Regions from separate parts of the Terrisporobacter hibernicus genome, predicted to be linked through region 3. Evidence: a T-box and tRNA genes for the amino acid it is inferred to sense, from the RefSeq annotation. Region 3 holds a T-box; the other regions hold tRNA genes.
The links. The T-box of region 3 lies ahead of alaS (alanine--tRNA ligase). A T-box ahead of a tRNA ligase gene usually reads a tRNA of that ligase, here a tRNA-Ala.
Positions count from the first base shown of each region.

Region 1: it encodes a tRNA-Ala, which carries the amino acid that the T-box ahead of alaS (alanine--tRNA ligase) is inferred to sense. The anticodon was not compared.
Region 2: it encodes a tRNA-Ala, which carries the amino acid that the T-box ahead of alaS (alanine--tRNA ligase) is inferred to sense. The anticodon was not compared.

Region 1 is NZ_CP081135.1:1,989,898-1,995,465, forward strand. It holds rRNA gene rrf (5S ribosomal RNA) at 83-199, shown strand; tRNA gene JW646_RS09865 (tRNA-Asn) at 205-279, shown strand; tRNA gene JW646_RS09870 (tRNA-Glu) at 302-376, shown strand; tRNA gene JW646_RS09875 (tRNA-Val) at 381-456, shown strand; tRNA gene JW646_RS09880 (tRNA-Asp) at 473-549, shown strand; tRNA gene JW646_RS09885 (tRNA-Thr) at 567-641, shown strand; tRNA gene JW646_RS09890 (tRNA-Tyr) at 651-735, shown strand; tRNA gene JW646_RS09895 (tRNA-Gly) at 747-820, shown strand; tRNA gene JW646_RS09900 (tRNA-Arg) at 831-907, shown strand; tRNA gene JW646_RS09905 (tRNA-Gln) at 913-988, shown strand; tRNA gene JW646_RS09910 (tRNA-Lys) at 998-1,073, shown strand; tRNA gene JW646_RS09915 (tRNA-Ser) at 1,081-1,169, shown strand; tRNA gene JW646_RS09920 (tRNA-Ser) at 1,177-1,269, shown strand; tRNA gene JW646_RS09925 (tRNA-Pro) at 1,277-1,353, shown strand; tRNA gene JW646_RS09930 (tRNA-Ile) at 1,363-1,439, shown strand; tRNA gene JW646_RS09935 (tRNA-Trp) at 1,450-1,525, shown strand; tRNA gene JW646_RS09940 (tRNA-Pro) at 1,562-1,638, shown strand; tRNA gene JW646_RS09945 (tRNA-Ile) at 1,645-1,721, shown strand; tRNA gene JW646_RS09950 (tRNA-Phe) at 1,725-1,800, shown strand; rRNA gene JW646_RS09955 (16S ribosomal RNA) at 1,924-3,422, shown strand; tRNA gene JW646_RS09960 (tRNA-Ala) at 3,533-3,608, shown strand; rRNA gene JW646_RS09965 (23S ribosomal RNA) at 3,753-5,568, shown strand, end outside.
Region 2 is NZ_CP081135.1:1,973,335-1,978,902, reverse strand. It holds rRNA gene JW646_RS09825 (23S ribosomal RNA) at 1-1,879, opposite strand, end outside; tRNA gene JW646_RS09820 (tRNA-Ala) at 2,024-2,099, opposite strand; rRNA gene JW646_RS09815 (16S ribosomal RNA) at 2,210-3,714, opposite strand; gene JW646_RS09810 (hypothetical protein) at 3,977-4,162, opposite strand; gene lysS (lysine--tRNA ligase) at 4,447-5,568, opposite strand, start outside.
Region 3 is NZ_CP081135.1:3,109,626-3,115,193, forward strand. It holds gene nifU (Fe-S cluster assembly scaffold protein NifU) at 49-492, shown strand; gene mnmA (tRNA 2-thiouridine(34) synthase MnmA) at 634-1,722, shown strand; T-box leader at 1,788-2,005, shown strand; gene alaS (alanine--tRNA ligase) at 2,166-4,805, shown strand; gene JW646_RS15040 (IreB family regulatory phosphoprotein) at 4,824-5,081, shown strand; gene JW646_RS15045 (hypothetical protein) at 5,099-5,568, shown strand, end outside.

The DNA of each region.
Region 1 (5,568 bases), 1.1 Mb from region 3:
TTCAAAAAAATGCAGTAAAAAAGTTGACAATTATATACATAAATGTTATTATAATTCTTGTCTAAAGAAACAGTTAAAATTATGTGGTTATTATAGCAAAGAGGATACACCTGTTCCCATTCCGAACACAGAAGTTAAGCTCTTGAGCGGCGATGGTACTTGGGGGGCGACTCCCTGGGAGAGTAGCACGTAGCCACGTGATGTTCCAAGGTAGCTCAACGGTGGAGCACTCGGCTGTTAACCGATAGGTTGAGGGTTCGAGTCCCTCCCTTGGAGCCAAAGAACAAAATTAAAATAATATGGCTCATTGGTCAAGCGGTTAAGACACCGCCCTTTCACGGCGGTAACAGGGGTTCGATTCCCCTATGAGTCACCATTACGGGACCATAGCTCAGCTGGGAGAGCACCTGCCTTACAAGCAGGGGGTCACAGGTTCGAGCCCTGTTGGTCCCACCATTAAACATATAAATGCGGCCTGGTAGTTCAGTTGGTTAGAATGCCAGCCTGTCACGCTGGAGGTCGAGGGTTCGAACCCCTTCCAGGTCGCCATAAATATTTAACACTATGCTGGTGTGGCTCAACGGTAGAGCAGCTGACTTGTAATCAGCAGGTTGTAGGTTCGATTCCTATCACCAGCTCCAAAATTCTTAGGAGGATTTCCCGAGCGGCCAAAGGGGGCAGACTGTAAATCTGTTAGCGATGCTTTCGGTGGTTCGAATCCACCATCCTCCACCAAAGAAATATATGCGGGTGTAGCTCAATGGTAGAGTTCCGGCCTTCCAAGCCGGCTGTGAGGGTTCGATCCCCTTCACCCGCTCCATTTAAAATATGGGTGCATAGCTCAGCTGGATAGAGCAACGCCCTTCTAAGGCGTGTGTCCGGGGTTCGAATCCCTGTGCGCTCACCATATACTGGGGATTAGCCAAGTCGGTAAGGCACATGACTTTGACTCATGCATGCGTAGGTTCGAGTCCTGCATCCCCAGCCATATAAACATGACTCATTAGCTCAGTCGGTAGAGCACTTGACTTTTAATCAAGGTGTCCGGAGTTCGAATCTCCGATGGGTCACCATTAACCTGGAGAGGTGTCCGAGTGGTTTAAGGAGCTGGTCTTGAAAACCAGTGATGCTTAACGGCACCGTGGGTTCGAATCCCACCCTCTCCGCCAAAAACATGGAGAAGTACTCAAGTGGCTCAAGAGGATCCCCTGCTAAGGGATTAGGCTGGATTAAACCGGTGCGAGGGTTCGAATCCCTCCTTCTCCGCCAGTTTTTACGAGGTGTAGCGCAGTTTGGTAGCGCACTTGGTTTGGGACCATGGGGCCGGGGGTTCGAGTCCCTTCACCTCGACCAGAATAATATGGACCATTAGCTCAGTTGGTTAGAGCGCCCGGCTCATAACCGGTAGGTCTGGGGTTCGAGTCCCTGATGGTCCACCATATTTAATATAGGGGTGTAGCTCAGTTGGTAGAGCGTCGGTCTCCAAAACCGTGCGCCGGGGGTTCGAGTCCCTCCACCCCTGCCAGAAAAATTTTAAAAAGTATTTTACTAATTTATACTTCGAGGTGTAGCGCAGTTTGGTAGCGCACTTGGTTTGGGACCATGGGGCCGGGGGTTCGAGTCCCTTCACCTCGACCAAAATTAGGGCCTATAGCTCAGGTGGTTAGAGCGCACGCCTGATAAGCGTGAGGTCGCTGGTTCGAGTCCAGCTAGGCCCACCATTTGCCCAGATAGCTCAGTCGGTAGAGCAGGGGACTGAAAATCCCCGTGTCGGTGGTTCGATTCCGCCTCTGGGCACCACAAAGAACTTTGAAAATTAAACAGTAGGTTAACAATAAATTAATTCTTAAAGAATTAAACTGAAACAACAAACAAACCAAGCCAGATATTCAGATAATGATTAGTCTGAGCAATGGACAACTTTTTTATGAGAGTTTGATCCTGGCTCAGGATGAACGCTGGCGGCGTGCCTAACACATGCAAGTCGAGCGATTTACTTCGGTAAAGAGCGGCGGACGGGTGAGTAACGCGTGGGTAACCTGCCTCATACACATGGATAACATACCGAAAGGTATGCTAATACAGGATAATATAAGAGATTCACATGGATTTCTTATCAAAGCTCCGGCGGTATGAGATGGACCCGCGTCTGATTAGCTAGTTGGTAAGGTAATGGCTTACCAAGGCGACGATCAGTAGCCGACCTGAGAGGGTGATCGGCCACATTGGAACTGAGACACGGTCCAAACTCCTACGGGAGGCAGCAGTGGGGAATATTGCACAATGGGCGAAAGCCTGATGCAGCAACGCCGCGTGAGTGATGAAGGCCTTCGGGTCGTAAAACTCTGTCCTCAAGGAAGATAATGACGGTACTTGAGGAGGAAGCCCCGGCTAACTACGTGCCAGCAGCCGCGGTAATACGTAGGGGCTAGCGTTATCCGGATTTACTGGGCGTAAAGGGTGCGTAGGTGGTTTTTAAGTCAGGAGTGAAAGGCTACGGCTCAACCGTAGTAAGCTCTTGAAACTGGAAAACTTGAGTGCAGGAGAGGAAAGTGGAATTCCTAGTGTAGCGGTGAAATGCGTAGATATTAGGAGGAACACCAGTAGCGAAGGCGGCTTTCTGGACTGTAACTGACACTGAGGCACGAAAGCGTGGGGAGCAAACAGGATTAGATACCCTGGTAGTCCACGCCGTAAACGATGAGTACTAGGTGTCGGGGTTACCCCTCGGTGCCGCAGCTAACGCATTAAGTACTCCGCCTGGGGAGTACGCTCGCAAGAGTGAAACTCAAAGGAATTGACGGGGACCCGCACAAGTAGCGGAGCATGTGGTTTAATTCGAAGCAACGCGAAGAACCTTACCTAAGCTTGACATCCTTTTGACCGATGCCTAATCGCATTTTTCCTTCGGGGACAGAAGTGACAGGTGGTGCATGGTTGTCGTCAGCTCGTGTCGTGAGATGTTGGGTTAAGTCCCGCAACGAGCGCAACCCTTGCCTTTAGTTGCCAGCATTAAGTTGGGCACTCTAGAGGGACTGCCAGGGATAACCTGGAGGAAGGTGGGGATGACGTCAAATCATCATGCCCCTTATGCTTAGGGCTACACACGTGCTACAATGGGTGGTACAGAGGGCAGCCAAGTCGTGAGGCCGAGCTAATCCCTTAAAGCCATTCTCAGTTCGGATTGTAGGCTGAAACTCGCCTACATGAAGCTGGAGTTACTAGTAATCGCAGATCAGAATGCTGCGGTGAATGCGTTCCCGGGTCTTGTACACACCGCCCGTCACACCACGGAAGTTGGGGGCGCCCGAAGCCACTTAGCTAACCCTTTTGGGAAGCGAGTGTCGAAGGTGAAATCAATAACTGGGGTGAAGTCGTAACAAGGTAGCCGTATCGGAAGGTGCGGCTGGATCACCTCCTTTCTAGGGAGAATTAACCTACTGTTTAATTTTGAGGGTTCTTTAACTCTTACAAAAAAATATTGACGAAATTCGACAAAGTGATTATAATATATTTTGTTGAAAAAACATATGGGGGTATAGCTCAGCTGGGAGAGCACCTGCCTTGCACGCAGGGGGTCAACGGTTCGATCCCGTTTATCTCCACCATTTGTACTTACTTGTTAAGTACCTAGTACTTTGAAAACTGCATAACATTTAGTGATATGACATTATATAAAGAAGAAGATAAACTTCTTAAAAAATGTATCATATAAAGAAGATAACTTTTAAAAATATCAAGAATTAATAACTGGTCAAGTTATTAAGGGTGTAGGGCGAATGCCTTGGCACTAGGAGCTGATGAAGGACGCGATAAGCTGCGATAAGCTTGGGGGAGTTGCACGTAAACTGTGATCCCAAGATTTCCGAATGAGGAAACTCACTTAGAGTAATGTCTAAGTATCGTATAGTGAATACATAGCTATGCGAGGGGAACCCGGGGAACTGAAACATCTAAGTACCCGGAGGAAGAGAAAGAAATTCGATTCCGTAAGTAGCGGCGAGCGAACGCGGAACAGGCCAAACCAGTGAAGTTTTCTTCACTGGGGTTGCGGACATATCATAACAGAATCACTTATTCAAGACGAAGAGAGTTGGAAAGCTCCGCTATAAAGTGTAAAAGCCACGTAGTTTAAAGAATAAGACTCTAGATATGATCCAGAGTACCACGGGACACGTGAAACCCTGTGGGAAGCAGGAGGGACCATCCTCCAAGCCTAAATACTACCTAGTGACCGATAGCGTATAGTACCGTGAGGGAAAGGTGAAAAGAACCCCGGGAGGGGAGTGAAATAGAACCTGAAACCCTACACTTACAAGCTGTAGGAGCACATTATTTGTGTGACTGCGTACTTTTTGTAGAACGGGCCAACGAGTTACGTTACCTAGCAAGGTTAAGCACTTAAGGTGTGGAGCCGCAGCGAAAGCGAGTCTTAACTGGGCGTATAGTTAGTTGACGTAGACCCGAAACCGGGCGACCTATCCATGGGCAGGTTGAAGCGAAAGTAAAATTTCGTGGAGGACCGAACCCACGAGCGTTGAAAAGCTCGGGGATGACCTGTGGATAGCGGTGAAATTCCAATCGAGCCCGGAGATAGCTGGTTCTCTCCGAAATAGCTTTAGGGCTAGCCTCAAGATTTAGAGAAACGGGGTAGAGCACTGAATGTCCTAGGGGTATTGCACTTACCGAAGACTATCAAACTCCGAATACCGTATTCTTATGCTTGGGAGTCAGACTGTGGGTGATAAGATTCATAGTCAAAAGGGCAACAGCCCAGATCGTCAGCTAAGGTCCCTAAATGTACGTTAAGTGGTAAAGGATGTGGGATTGCACAGACAACCAGGATGTTGGCTTAGAAGCAGCCACTCATTTAAAGAGTGCGTAATAGCTCACTGGTCGAGTGATCCTGCGCCGAAAATTTCCGGGGCTAAAACGTACTACCGAAGCTACGGCATCATTTATGATGGGTAGGAGAGCTTTCTATACGGATTGAAGCATTACCGTAAGGAGATGTGGACTGTATAGAAGTGAGAATGTTGGCATGAGTAGCGAGATGTGGGTGAGAATCCCACAGGCCGTAAACCCAAGGTTTCCAGGGGAAGGTTCGTCCGCCCTGGGTTAGTCAGGACCTAAGCCGAGGCCGAAAGGCGTAGGTGATGGACAACAGGTTGATATTCCTGTACCACCAATAACCGTTTGAGAAATGGGATGACACAGTAGGATAAGCTAACCGCACTGTTGGTTATGTGCGGGCAAGTATTGAGGCAGTTCAGGTAGGCAAATCCGCCTGAATAATGCTGGGGTACGATGCGGAGCGAAATTTAGTAGCGAAGTAGCTGATTTCACACTGTCGAGAAAAGTCTCTATCGAGGTTAAAGGTGCCTGTACCGCAAACCGACACAGGTGGGTGAGGAGAGTATCCTAAGGCCAGCCAGAGAACTGTTGTTAAGGAACTCGGCAAAATGACCCCGTAACTTAGGGAGAAGGGGTGCCATGGAAACATGGCCGCAGAGAATAGGCCCAAGCGACTGTTTACCAAAAACATAGGTTTCTGCTAAGTCGCAAGAC
Region 2 (5,568 bases), 1.1 Mb from region 3:
GGTTACCCTAACAGATCCCCTTAACCTTCCAGCACCGGGCAGGCGTCAGCTCCTATACATCGTCTTGCGACTTAGCAGAAACCTATGTTTTTGGTAAACAGTCGCTTGGGCCTATTCTCTGCGGCCATGTTTCCATGGCACCCCTTCTCCCTAAGTTACGGGGTCATTTTGCCGAGTTCCTTAACAACAGTTCTCTGGCTGGCCTTAGGATACTCTCCTCACCCACCTGTGTCGGTTTGCGGTACAGGCACCTTTAACCTCGATAGAGACTTTTCTCGACAGTGTGAAATCAGCTACTTCGCTACTAAATTTCGCTCCGCATCGTACCCCAGCATTATTCAGGCGGATTTGCCTACCTGAACTGCCTCAATACTTGCCCGCACATAACCAACAGTGCGGTTAGCTTATCCTACTGTGTCATCCCATTTCTCAAACGGTTATTGGTGGTACAGGAATATCAACCTGTTGTCCATCACCTACGCCTTTCGGCCTCGGCTTAGGTCCTGACTAACCCAGGGCGGACGAACCTTCCCCTGGAAACCTTGGGTTTACGGCCTGTGGGATTCTCACCCACATCTCGCTACTCATGCCAACATTCTCACTTCTATACAGTCCACATCTCCTTACGGTAATGCTTCAATCCGTATAGAAAGCTCTCCTACCCATCATAAATGATGCCGTAGCTTCGGTAGTACGTTTTAGCCCCGGAAATTTTCGGCGCAGGATCACTCGACCAGTGAGCTATTACGCACTCTTTAAATGAGTGGCTGCTTCTAAGCCAACATCCTGGTTGTCTGTGCAATCCCACATCCTTTACCACTTAACGTACATTTAGGGACCTTAGCTGACGATCTGGGCTGTTGCCCTTTTGACTATGAATCTTATCACCCACAGTCTGACTCCCAAGCATAAGAATACGGTATTCGGAGTTTGATAGTCTTCGGTAAGTGCAATACCCCCTAGGACATTCAGTGCTCTACCCCCGTTTCTCTAAATCTTGAGGCTAGCCCTAAAGCTATTTCGGAGAGAACCAGCTATCTCCGGGCTCGATTGGAATTTCACCGCTATCCACAGGTCATCCCCGAGCTTTTCAACGCTCGTGGGTTCGGTCCTCCACGAAATTTTACTTTCGCTTCAACCTGCCCATGGATAGGTCGCCCGGTTTCGGGTCTACGTCAACTAACTATACGCCCAGTTAAGACTCGCTTTCGCTGCGGCTCCACACCTTAAGTGCTTAACCTTGCTAGGTAACGTAACTCGTTGGCCCGTTCTACAAAAAGTACGCAGTCACACAAATAATGTGCTCCTACAGCTTGTAAGTGTAGGGTTTCAGGTTCTATTTCACTCCCCTCCCGGGGTTCTTTTCACCTTTCCCTCACGGTACTATACGCTATCGGTCACTAGGTAGTATTTAGGCTTGGAGGATGGTCCCTCCTGCTTCCCACAGGGTTTCACGTGTCCCGTGGTACTCTGGATCATATCTAGAGTCTTATTCTTTAAACTACGTGGCTTTTACATTTTATAGCGGAGCTTTCCAACTCTCTTCGTCTTGAATAAGTGATTCTGTTATGATATGTCCGCAACCCCAGTGAAGAAAACTTCACTGGTTTGGCCTGTTCCGCGTTCGCTCGCCGCTACTTACGGAATCGAATTTCTTTCTCTTCCTCCGGGTACTTAGATGTTTCAGTTCCCCGGGTTCCCCTCGCATAGCTATGTATTCACTATACGATACTTAGACATTACTCTAAGTGAGTTTCCTCATTCGGAAATCTTGGGATCACAGTTTACGTGCAACTCCCCCAAGCTTATCGCAGCTTATCGCGTCCTTCATCGGCTCCTAGTGCCAAGGCATTCGCCCTACACCCTTAATAACTTGACCAGTTATTAATTCTTGATATTTTTAAAAGTTATCTTCTTTATATGATATATTTTTTAAGAAGTTTATCTTCTTCTTTATATAATGTCATATCACTAAATGTTATGCAGTTTTCAAAGTACTAGGTACTTAACAAGTAAGTACAAATGGTGGAGATAAACGGGATCGAACCGTTGACCCCCTGCGTGCAAGGCAGGTGCTCTCCCAGCTGAGCTATACCCCCATATGTTTTTTCAACAAAATATATTATAATCACTTTGTCGAATTTCGTCAATATTTTTTTGTAAGAGTTAAAGAACCCTCAAAATTAAACAGTAGGTTAATTCTCCCTAGAAAGGAGGTGATCCAGCCGCACCTTCCGATACGGCTACCTTGTTACGACTTCACCCCAGTTATTGATTTCACCTTCGACACTCGCTTCCCAAAAGGGTTAGCTAAGTGGCTTCGGGCGCCCCCAACTTCCGTGGTGTGACGGGCGGTGTGTACAAGACCCGGGAACGCATTCACCGCAGCATTCTGATCTGCGATTACTAGTAACTCCAGCTTCATGTAGGCGAGTTTCAGCCTACAATCCGAACTGAGAATGGCTTTAAGGGATTAGCTCGGCCTCACGACTTGGCTGCCCTCTGTACCACCCATTGTAGCACGTGTGTAGCCCTAAGCATAAGGGGCATGATGATTTGACGTCATCCCCACCTTCCTCCAGGTTATCCCTGGCAGTCCCTCTAGAGTGCCCAACTTAATGCTGGCAACTAAAGGCAAGGGTTGCGCTCGTTGCGGGACTTAACCCAACATCTCACGACACGAGCTGACGACAACCATGCACCACCTGTCACTTCTGTCCCCGAAGGGAAAAATGCGATTAGGCATCGGTCAAAAGGATGTCAAGCTTAGGTAAGGTTCTTCGCGTTGCTTCGAATTAAACCACATGCTCCGCTACTTGTGCGGGTCCCCGTCAATTCCTTTGAGTTTCACTCTTGCGAGCGTACTCCCCAGGCGGAGTACTTAATGCGTTAGCTGCGGCACCGAGGGGGGTAACCCCCGACACCTAGTACTCATCGTTTACGGCGTGGACTACCAGGGTATCTAATCCTGTTTGCTCCCCACGCTTTCGTGCCTCAGTGTCAGTTACAGTCCAGAAAGCCGCCTTCGCTACTGGTGTTCCTCCTAATATCTACGCATTTCACCGCTACACTAGGAATTCCACTTTCCTCTCCTGTACTCAAGTTTTCCAGTTTCAAGAGCTTACTACGGTTGAGCCGTAGCCTTTCACTCCTGACTTAAAAAACCACCTACGCACCCTTTACGCCCAGTAAATCCGGATAACGCTAGCCCCCTACGTATTACCGCGGCTGCTGGCACGTAGTTAGCCGGGGCTTCCTCCTCAAGTACCGTCATTATCTTCCTTGAGGACAGAGTTTTACGACCCGAAGGCCTTCATCACTCACGCGGCGTTGCTGCATCAGGCTTTCGCCCATTGTGCAATATTCCCCACTGCTGCCTCCCGTAGGAGTTTGGACCGTGTCTCAGTTCCAATGTGGCCGATCACCCTCTCAGGTCGGCTACTGATCGTCGCCTTGGTAAGCCATTACCTTACCAACTAGCTAATCAGACGCGGGTCCATCTCATACCGCCGGAGCTTTGATAAAAAATCCATGTGAATCTCTTATATTATCCTGTATTAGCATACCTTTCGGTATGTTATCCATGTGTATGAGGCAGGTTACCCACGCGTTACTCACCCGTCCGCCGCTCTTTACCGAAGTAAATCGCTCGACTTGCATGTGTTAGGCACGCCGCCAGCGTTCATCCTGAGCCAGGATCAAACTCTCATAAAAAAGTTGTCCATTGCTCAGACTAATCATTATCTGAATATCTGGCTTGGTTTGTTTGTTGTTTCAGTTTAATTCTTTAAGAATTAATTTATTGTTAACCTACTGTTTAATTTTCAAAGTTCTTTGCTTGTTTCAGCTTCTTTATCTTACCAAAGTTATTTTTCTTTGTCAATAACTTTTCTAAGAAGTTTTTAGCTGTTTGCCCTTATCTCAAGGACAAGTAATACTATATCATTTATATAACAGTAGGTCAACACTTTTTTATTTATTTTGCTATTTTATTTTTATAATTATACGTAACATTTGCAGTAGCCGGTTTTACGTTATTCTTTTTATTATTACTACTTACCTTGTTAAATACCTTTAATGTATCTTCACATAAAAAAATCATCACTTGTAAAGATAAAAGACATATACTTATAAGACATATCCATGACATAATTTGATTCATTTTCATTGCCCCTTCCGTATAACATTAATTTTTATATTCATTTCTAAGTATTTATCCATTTTTCCTTTAATAATTTTTCTTTCATTATTTTCATAATAAAATACCATTTTTTCTTTTTTATCATTTTAAATTAGGTAGCAACATTTTTTGTTCATGTTTTTTATATTTTACTGTTGATATGTAAATTAATTTTTGTAATAAAAATATTTCTATATTTGTACAACAAAAAAACTCATGCCTTAATAACTACAAAAATTATTAAGCACGAGTTTTTTATATTAAAGCTATTCTTCTATTTGATTTTTATTTTGGTCAATAGGTTTCATTGTTGGGAATAGTATTACATCTCTTATCGATGCAGAGTTAGTAAGTAACATCATAACTCTATCTATACCTATTCCTAGACCACCTGTTGGAGGTAAACCTACTTCTAATGCATTTATGAAGTCTTCATCCATATCGCAAGCTTCATCATCACCTAATTCTTTTTTTCTCATTTGATCCATAAATCTTCCTTTTTGGTCTATTGGGTCATTAAGTTCAGAGAATGCATTAGCTAATTCCCATTTATTTGCGAAGGCTTCGAATCTATCAGTTTTTCTTGGGTCTTCAACATTTCTCTTAGCAAGAGGTGATACTTCAACTGGATGATGTGTTATAAATGTTGGTTGGATTAATTTATCTTCACCGAATTCTTCGAAGAATGCATTTATAACTTCTCCTCTTCTCATTCCAGGCATTATTTCTATACCTTTTTCTCTAGCTATCTCTAAAGCTTCTTCATCTGTATTTATTGTATCAAAGTCAACGCCAGTATATTCTTTAACACATTCTATCATTGTCATTCTTCTCCAAGGTGGTTTAAAATCTATTTCAGTTCCTTGGTAATTTACAACTGTACTTCCTGTAGCTACTTCTGCCATATGAGATATAAGATTTTCAGTTATTCTCATCATATCTTCATAATCAGCATATGCTTGATATAATTCCATAGCAGTATATTCTGGGTTATGCTTTATAGACATACCTTCATTTCTGAACATTCTACCCATTTCATATACTTTATCAAATCCACCTACTATAAGTCTTTTTAAGTATAATTCATTTGCTATTCTTAAGTACATTGGTATATCTAGTGTATTGTGATGAGTAACAAATGGTCTAGCATTTGCTCCACCAGCAATAGTATTTAATATAGGTGTTTCAACTTCTAAGAATCCTCTTTCATCCAAGAATGCTCTTAGGGCTTTTAATGCTTTTGTTCTTGTTAAGAACGCATCTTTAACTTCTGGGTTAACTATTAAGTCAACATATCTTTGTCTATATCTTATATCTTGATCTTTTAATCCATGATATTTTTCTGGTAATACTTGTAGTGATTTAGATAATAAAACTACAGAAGTCGC
Region 3 (5,568 bases):
TTAGAATAGATAGATATATATATATGAAAATATTAGGAGGAAACGATTATGCAATATAGTGATAAAGTAATGGATCATTTCTTAAACCCAAGAAATGTTGGACAAATAGAAGATGCAAGTGGAATAGGTGAAGTTGGAAATGCTAAATGTGGGGATATAATGAAAATATTCCTTGATATAGAAGATGAAATAATAAAGGATGTTAAATTCCAAACATTTGGATGTGGTTCAGCTATAGCTTCTTCATCAATGGCTACAGAAATGGTAAAAGGTAAAAATATACATGAAGCTTTAGAAATTACTAATAAGGCTGTTGCTGAAGCACTAGATGGTTTACCACCAGTTAAAATGCACTGTTCAGTTTTAGCAGAACAAGCTATAAAAGCAGCATTAATAGATTATGCACAAAAAAATAATATACACATACCAGAACTAGATGGTGTAGTTATAGACGATGACCATGATCATCACCATGATATAGAAGAAGACTAATATAAAATAAATAAAATCTTTGGGGTAACGTATCTCAAAGATTTTTTTTGTCAAAGAAGCAAGAAATTTTGAGAATTTAAAAATATACTTTTAAAATTCTTTTAAAGTATATATAATATAGAGAATGAGGTGATTTAGAAAATGAGCAAAAGAGTAATGATAGGTATGAGTGGTGGGGTAGATAGTTCTGTTGCTGCATACTTACTAAAAAAACAAGGATACGAAGTAATCGGCGTTACTATGAAATTATGGCAAGATGATGAAGAATATGATCTGATAGAAAATGATGGAGGATGTTGTTCATTGGCAGCTGTAGAAGATGCAAGGGCTGTTGCAGACAAAATAGGCATCCCATTTTATGTATTAAATTTTAAAGATGTATTTAAAGAAAAAGTAATAGATTATTTTATTGATGAATATTTACAAGGAAGGACACCAAATCCTTGTATAGCATGCAATAAGCATATAAAATTTGATGACTTATATAGAAGGGCCATGGCACTAGGTTGTGATTATGTTGCAACTGGTCATTATGCTAAGATTGAAAAAGACGAAGAAACTGGTAGAAATTATTTGATAAAATCAGTAACTGATAAAAAAGATCAAACTTATGCACTATATAATTTAACACAAGAACAACTAGAACATACATTGCTTCCAATTGGAGACTATGAAAAAGATAGAGTAAGAGAAATCGCGAAAGAAATGGGAATGGACGTTCACAATAAACCTGATAGCCAAGAAATTTGTTTTGTAAAAGACAATGATTATGCAAACTATGTAAAAAGGCATTCAAACAAACGTATTAAAGAAGGAAACTTTGTAGATACTAAAGGTAATATTTTAGGAAGACATAAAGGAATAATTTATTACACAATAGGACAAAGAAAAGGGCTAGGAATTGCTTTTGGTAAACCTATGTTTGTTCTTGATATAAACCCACAAACTAATGAAGTAATCTTAGGCTCAAATGACGATTTATTCAATAATGAATTAATAGCAAAAGATGTTAACCTAATAACAGTAGATGAGATTACAGAACCAATTAGAGTTGAAGCTAAAATTAGATACTCTGCAAAACCATCACCAGCTACAGTATACAAAAACGGAAAAGACTCAATAAGAATAGTGTTTGATCAGCCTCAAAGAGCTATTACTAAAGGTCAATCTGTTGTAATGTATCAAGGAGATAAAGTAGTTGGAGGAGGAATTATAGATAAAAGTTTATAATATACTTGATTATAAATTGAAAATTTAGTAGAATTACTATAAGAAAATATAATTTTACAAATAATTTAAATACAGTGAAAAGAAGTAGTAAAATATTTAAGGTCTTCACAGAGAAGGAGAAATGGTGAGAACTCCTAGAGTAGAATATTTGAAGCAGTCTTGGAGTATCAATCTGGAAATTAAGTATAGATTGACGGTAGTTACGTTATAGCTAAGGTTTTCCGAAGATATCATATTTATTATGATAATTAGGGTGGTACCGCGAATATACCTCGCCCCTATATAGTTTTATATAGGTGCGAGGTTTTTTAATTTGTTTTAAGTAAAGTAAATTAAAATATATTTATTAATTTTGAGTAAAATATTATATTACTTAATCAATAGAAACAATAGGAAATTTTATTTGTAAAGTAAAAGATATAAATTTATAGGAGGTAAAGCTAATGCAAAACTTAGGAGCTAATGAAATTAGAAAAAGATTTTTAGAGTTCTTTGAATCAAAAGGACATTATGTAGGTAAAAGTGCATCTTTAATACCAAACAATGATAAAAGTTTATTACTTATAAACTCAGGTATGGCACCACTTAAAAACTATTTCTCAGGAGTGGAAGTGCCACCAAGTAAAAGAATGTCTACTTGTCAAAAATGTATAAGAACAGGTGATATAGAAAATGTTGGTAAAACTGCTAGACATGGTACTTTCTTTGAAATGATGGGTAACTTTTCATTTGGAGATTACTTTAAAACAGAAGCTATAACATGGGCATGGGAATTTATAACAAAGCAACTACAGATACCAGAAGATAAACTATGGGTAACTGTATATCTAAATGATGATGAAGCTTATGATTACTGGGTTAAAGAAATTGGTGTGCCAGAAGAAAGAATGGTTAGACTTGGAAAAGATGATAACTTCTGGGAGATAGGACTTGGACCATGTGGACCTTGTTCAGAAATATACTTTGATAGAGGTGAAAAATTTGGATGTGAAAGTCCAGACTGTAAGCCAGGATGTGATTGTGATAGATATTTAGAATTTTGGAACTTAGTTTTCACTCAGTTTGATAGACAAGAAGATGGAACTTATCCAGAACTAGCTAACAAAAACATAGATACTGGTATGGGGCTTGAAAGAATGGCTTGTATAATGCAAGATGTAGACAACATATTTGAAATAGACACAATAAAATATATTATTGAAGGAATAGAAGAATTAGCTAATGTTAAATATGGAAAAGATTCTAAAAATGATGTATCTATAAGAATAATAACTGATCATATGAGAGCTATGAGTTTCTTAATAGCTGATGGTGTATTACCTTCTAATGAAGGAAGAGGATATGTTCTTAGAAGACTACTTAGAAGAGCAGCTCGTCATGGTAAATTATTAGGAATTAAAGAGGATTTCTTATATATATTATTCGACAGAGTTAAAAAAGTAAGTGGAGAAGCATATCCAGAAATAGTAGAAAAAGAAAGTTACGTTAAAAAAGTAATTAAAATAGAAGAAGAAAAATTCAACGAAACTTTAGACCAAGGTGTTGAGATATTAAATTCTTATATAGATGAATTAAAAGAAAATAACGAAAAAGTTTTAAGTGGAGAAAAAGCATTTAAATTATACGATACTTATGGATTCCCTATGGACTTAACTCAGGAAATTCTTGAAGAGCAAGGATTTGAAATAGATGAAGATGGATTCCAAAGAGAAATGGAAGCACAAAGACAAAGAGCTAGAGCTGATAGAGGTGCTATGGAAGACGAAAGTTGGAAAGAAGATCCACTATCAACACTAGATGAAAGTATAGCTTCAACATTTGATGGATATGAAAACTTAAATGTATGTGGTAATGTTACTGCTATAGTTAAAGGCGATAATGTTACAAATACTATATGTGAAGGTGAAAAAGCTATAGTAGTACTAAATGAAACTGCTTTCTATGCAGAAGGTGGAGGACAAGCTGGAGATATAGGGACATTAGAAAATAAAGATGCTATATTTGAAGTTGTTGATACTAAAAAAGGTGCAAACAATACGATAAAGCACATAGGATTTGTTAAAAAAGGTAAAATAAATGTAAATGATAAATTAGAATCAAAAGTTAACAAGGAAATAAGAATGGATTGTGCAAGAAACCATACTGCAACACACTTGTTACATGAAGCATTAAAAGAAGTTTTAGGTGATCATGTTAACCAAGCTGGTTCTTTAGTAACTCCAGAAAGATTAAGATTTGACGTGACTCATTTTGAACCAATATCAAAAGAAGAGTTAAAACTAGTAGAAGAAAAAGTAAATATTGCTATTTTAGACGCATTAGACATAAATTGCGAAATTATGAATATAAAAGATGCAAAAGAAAAAGGAGCTATGGCACTCTTTGGCGAAAAGTATGGTAATGAGGTAAGAGTTGTATCTATGGGCAATTATTCAGTAGAGCTTTGTGGAGGAACTCACCTTAACAATACTTCTCAAGTTGGATTATTCAAAATACTATCTGAAGGAGGAGTAGCAGCTGGTGTTAGAAGAATTGAAGCTATAACTGGTAAAGCTGTTTATAAATATTTAACAAACAGAGATACAGTAATAAATGACATATGTATAGCTTTAAAAACAAAAGAAGATAATTTAGTTCAAAGAGCACATACTTTAGTAGAAGAAAATAAATCTTTAACTAAGGAATTACAAGATGCTAAAACTAAATTAAATTTACAATCAGTTGATGCTTTATTAGATTCAAAAGTTGATGTATCTGGAGTAAGTTTACTGTGTGCTAAGTTTGAAGGAATAGACATGAATTCGCTAAAAGAAACTGCAGACTCTCTAAGAGATAAAGTAGGAAGTGGTGTAGTAGTTCTTTCAAATGTAGTAGATAATAAAGTAAACTTTGTTGTTACTGCAACCAATGATGTAATAGAAAAAGGTATACACTCAGGAAATATTGTTAGAGAAGTTGCAAAAATAGCTAATGGTAAAGGTGGCGGAAGACCAAACATGGCACAAGCTGGAGCAACTGATATATCAAAAGTAGACGAAGCTTTAAGTTATGCAAGTGAGGTTATAAAAGGCCAAATTAAATAACTGAAAGGGGGAATTATTTTGGATAATAATTTCGATTATACAGTAAAATTCGAAGGAGTTACAGAAAATAAAAGTATGAGTGTAGGAGAAACAATAAATTATGTTTACCAAGCTTTACAAGAAAAGGGATATGATCCTATCAATCAAATTATAGGATATATCCTATCTGGTGACTCTAGTTATATAACAGGCCACAAAGACGCTAGAACAGCAATAAGAAAATACGAAAGAGATGAGTTGCTAGAAGAAATTCTTAAGAGTTATCTATCAAAATAGAAAGTGGGTCAATTATAATGAGGAAAAGAATAATATCATTATTATTATTAATCATGATATGTATTGGGGTTATTCCAAATTATTCCTTTGCAGCAGAAGAAGGTAAAGTTATCTATATAAGCATGAATAGGGCTAATATAAAAGACTTACAAAGAATACCTGTTCTAAAAGAAAAACTAAGCAAGAGTGGATATATTGGTTTAATGAATACTAGAGGTGATCAAGGAAATGACGATGCAAGATCATATGCTAGTATAGGTGCTGGATGTAGAGCCAATGTAGTTAATGACGAAGCTATATCTTTTGAAAATCTAAATGATGAGAATAGTAAAATATACAAGGCATCTACAGGAGAAAATCCAAAAGATATAAATAACCTAGGTATCAACAAGTCTATTAATAACAATATTGAAAGTGGAAGTTATGGTTCTACATTAGGACTACTTGGTCAAACATTATCTGATAATAACAAAAGCGTAGCACTATT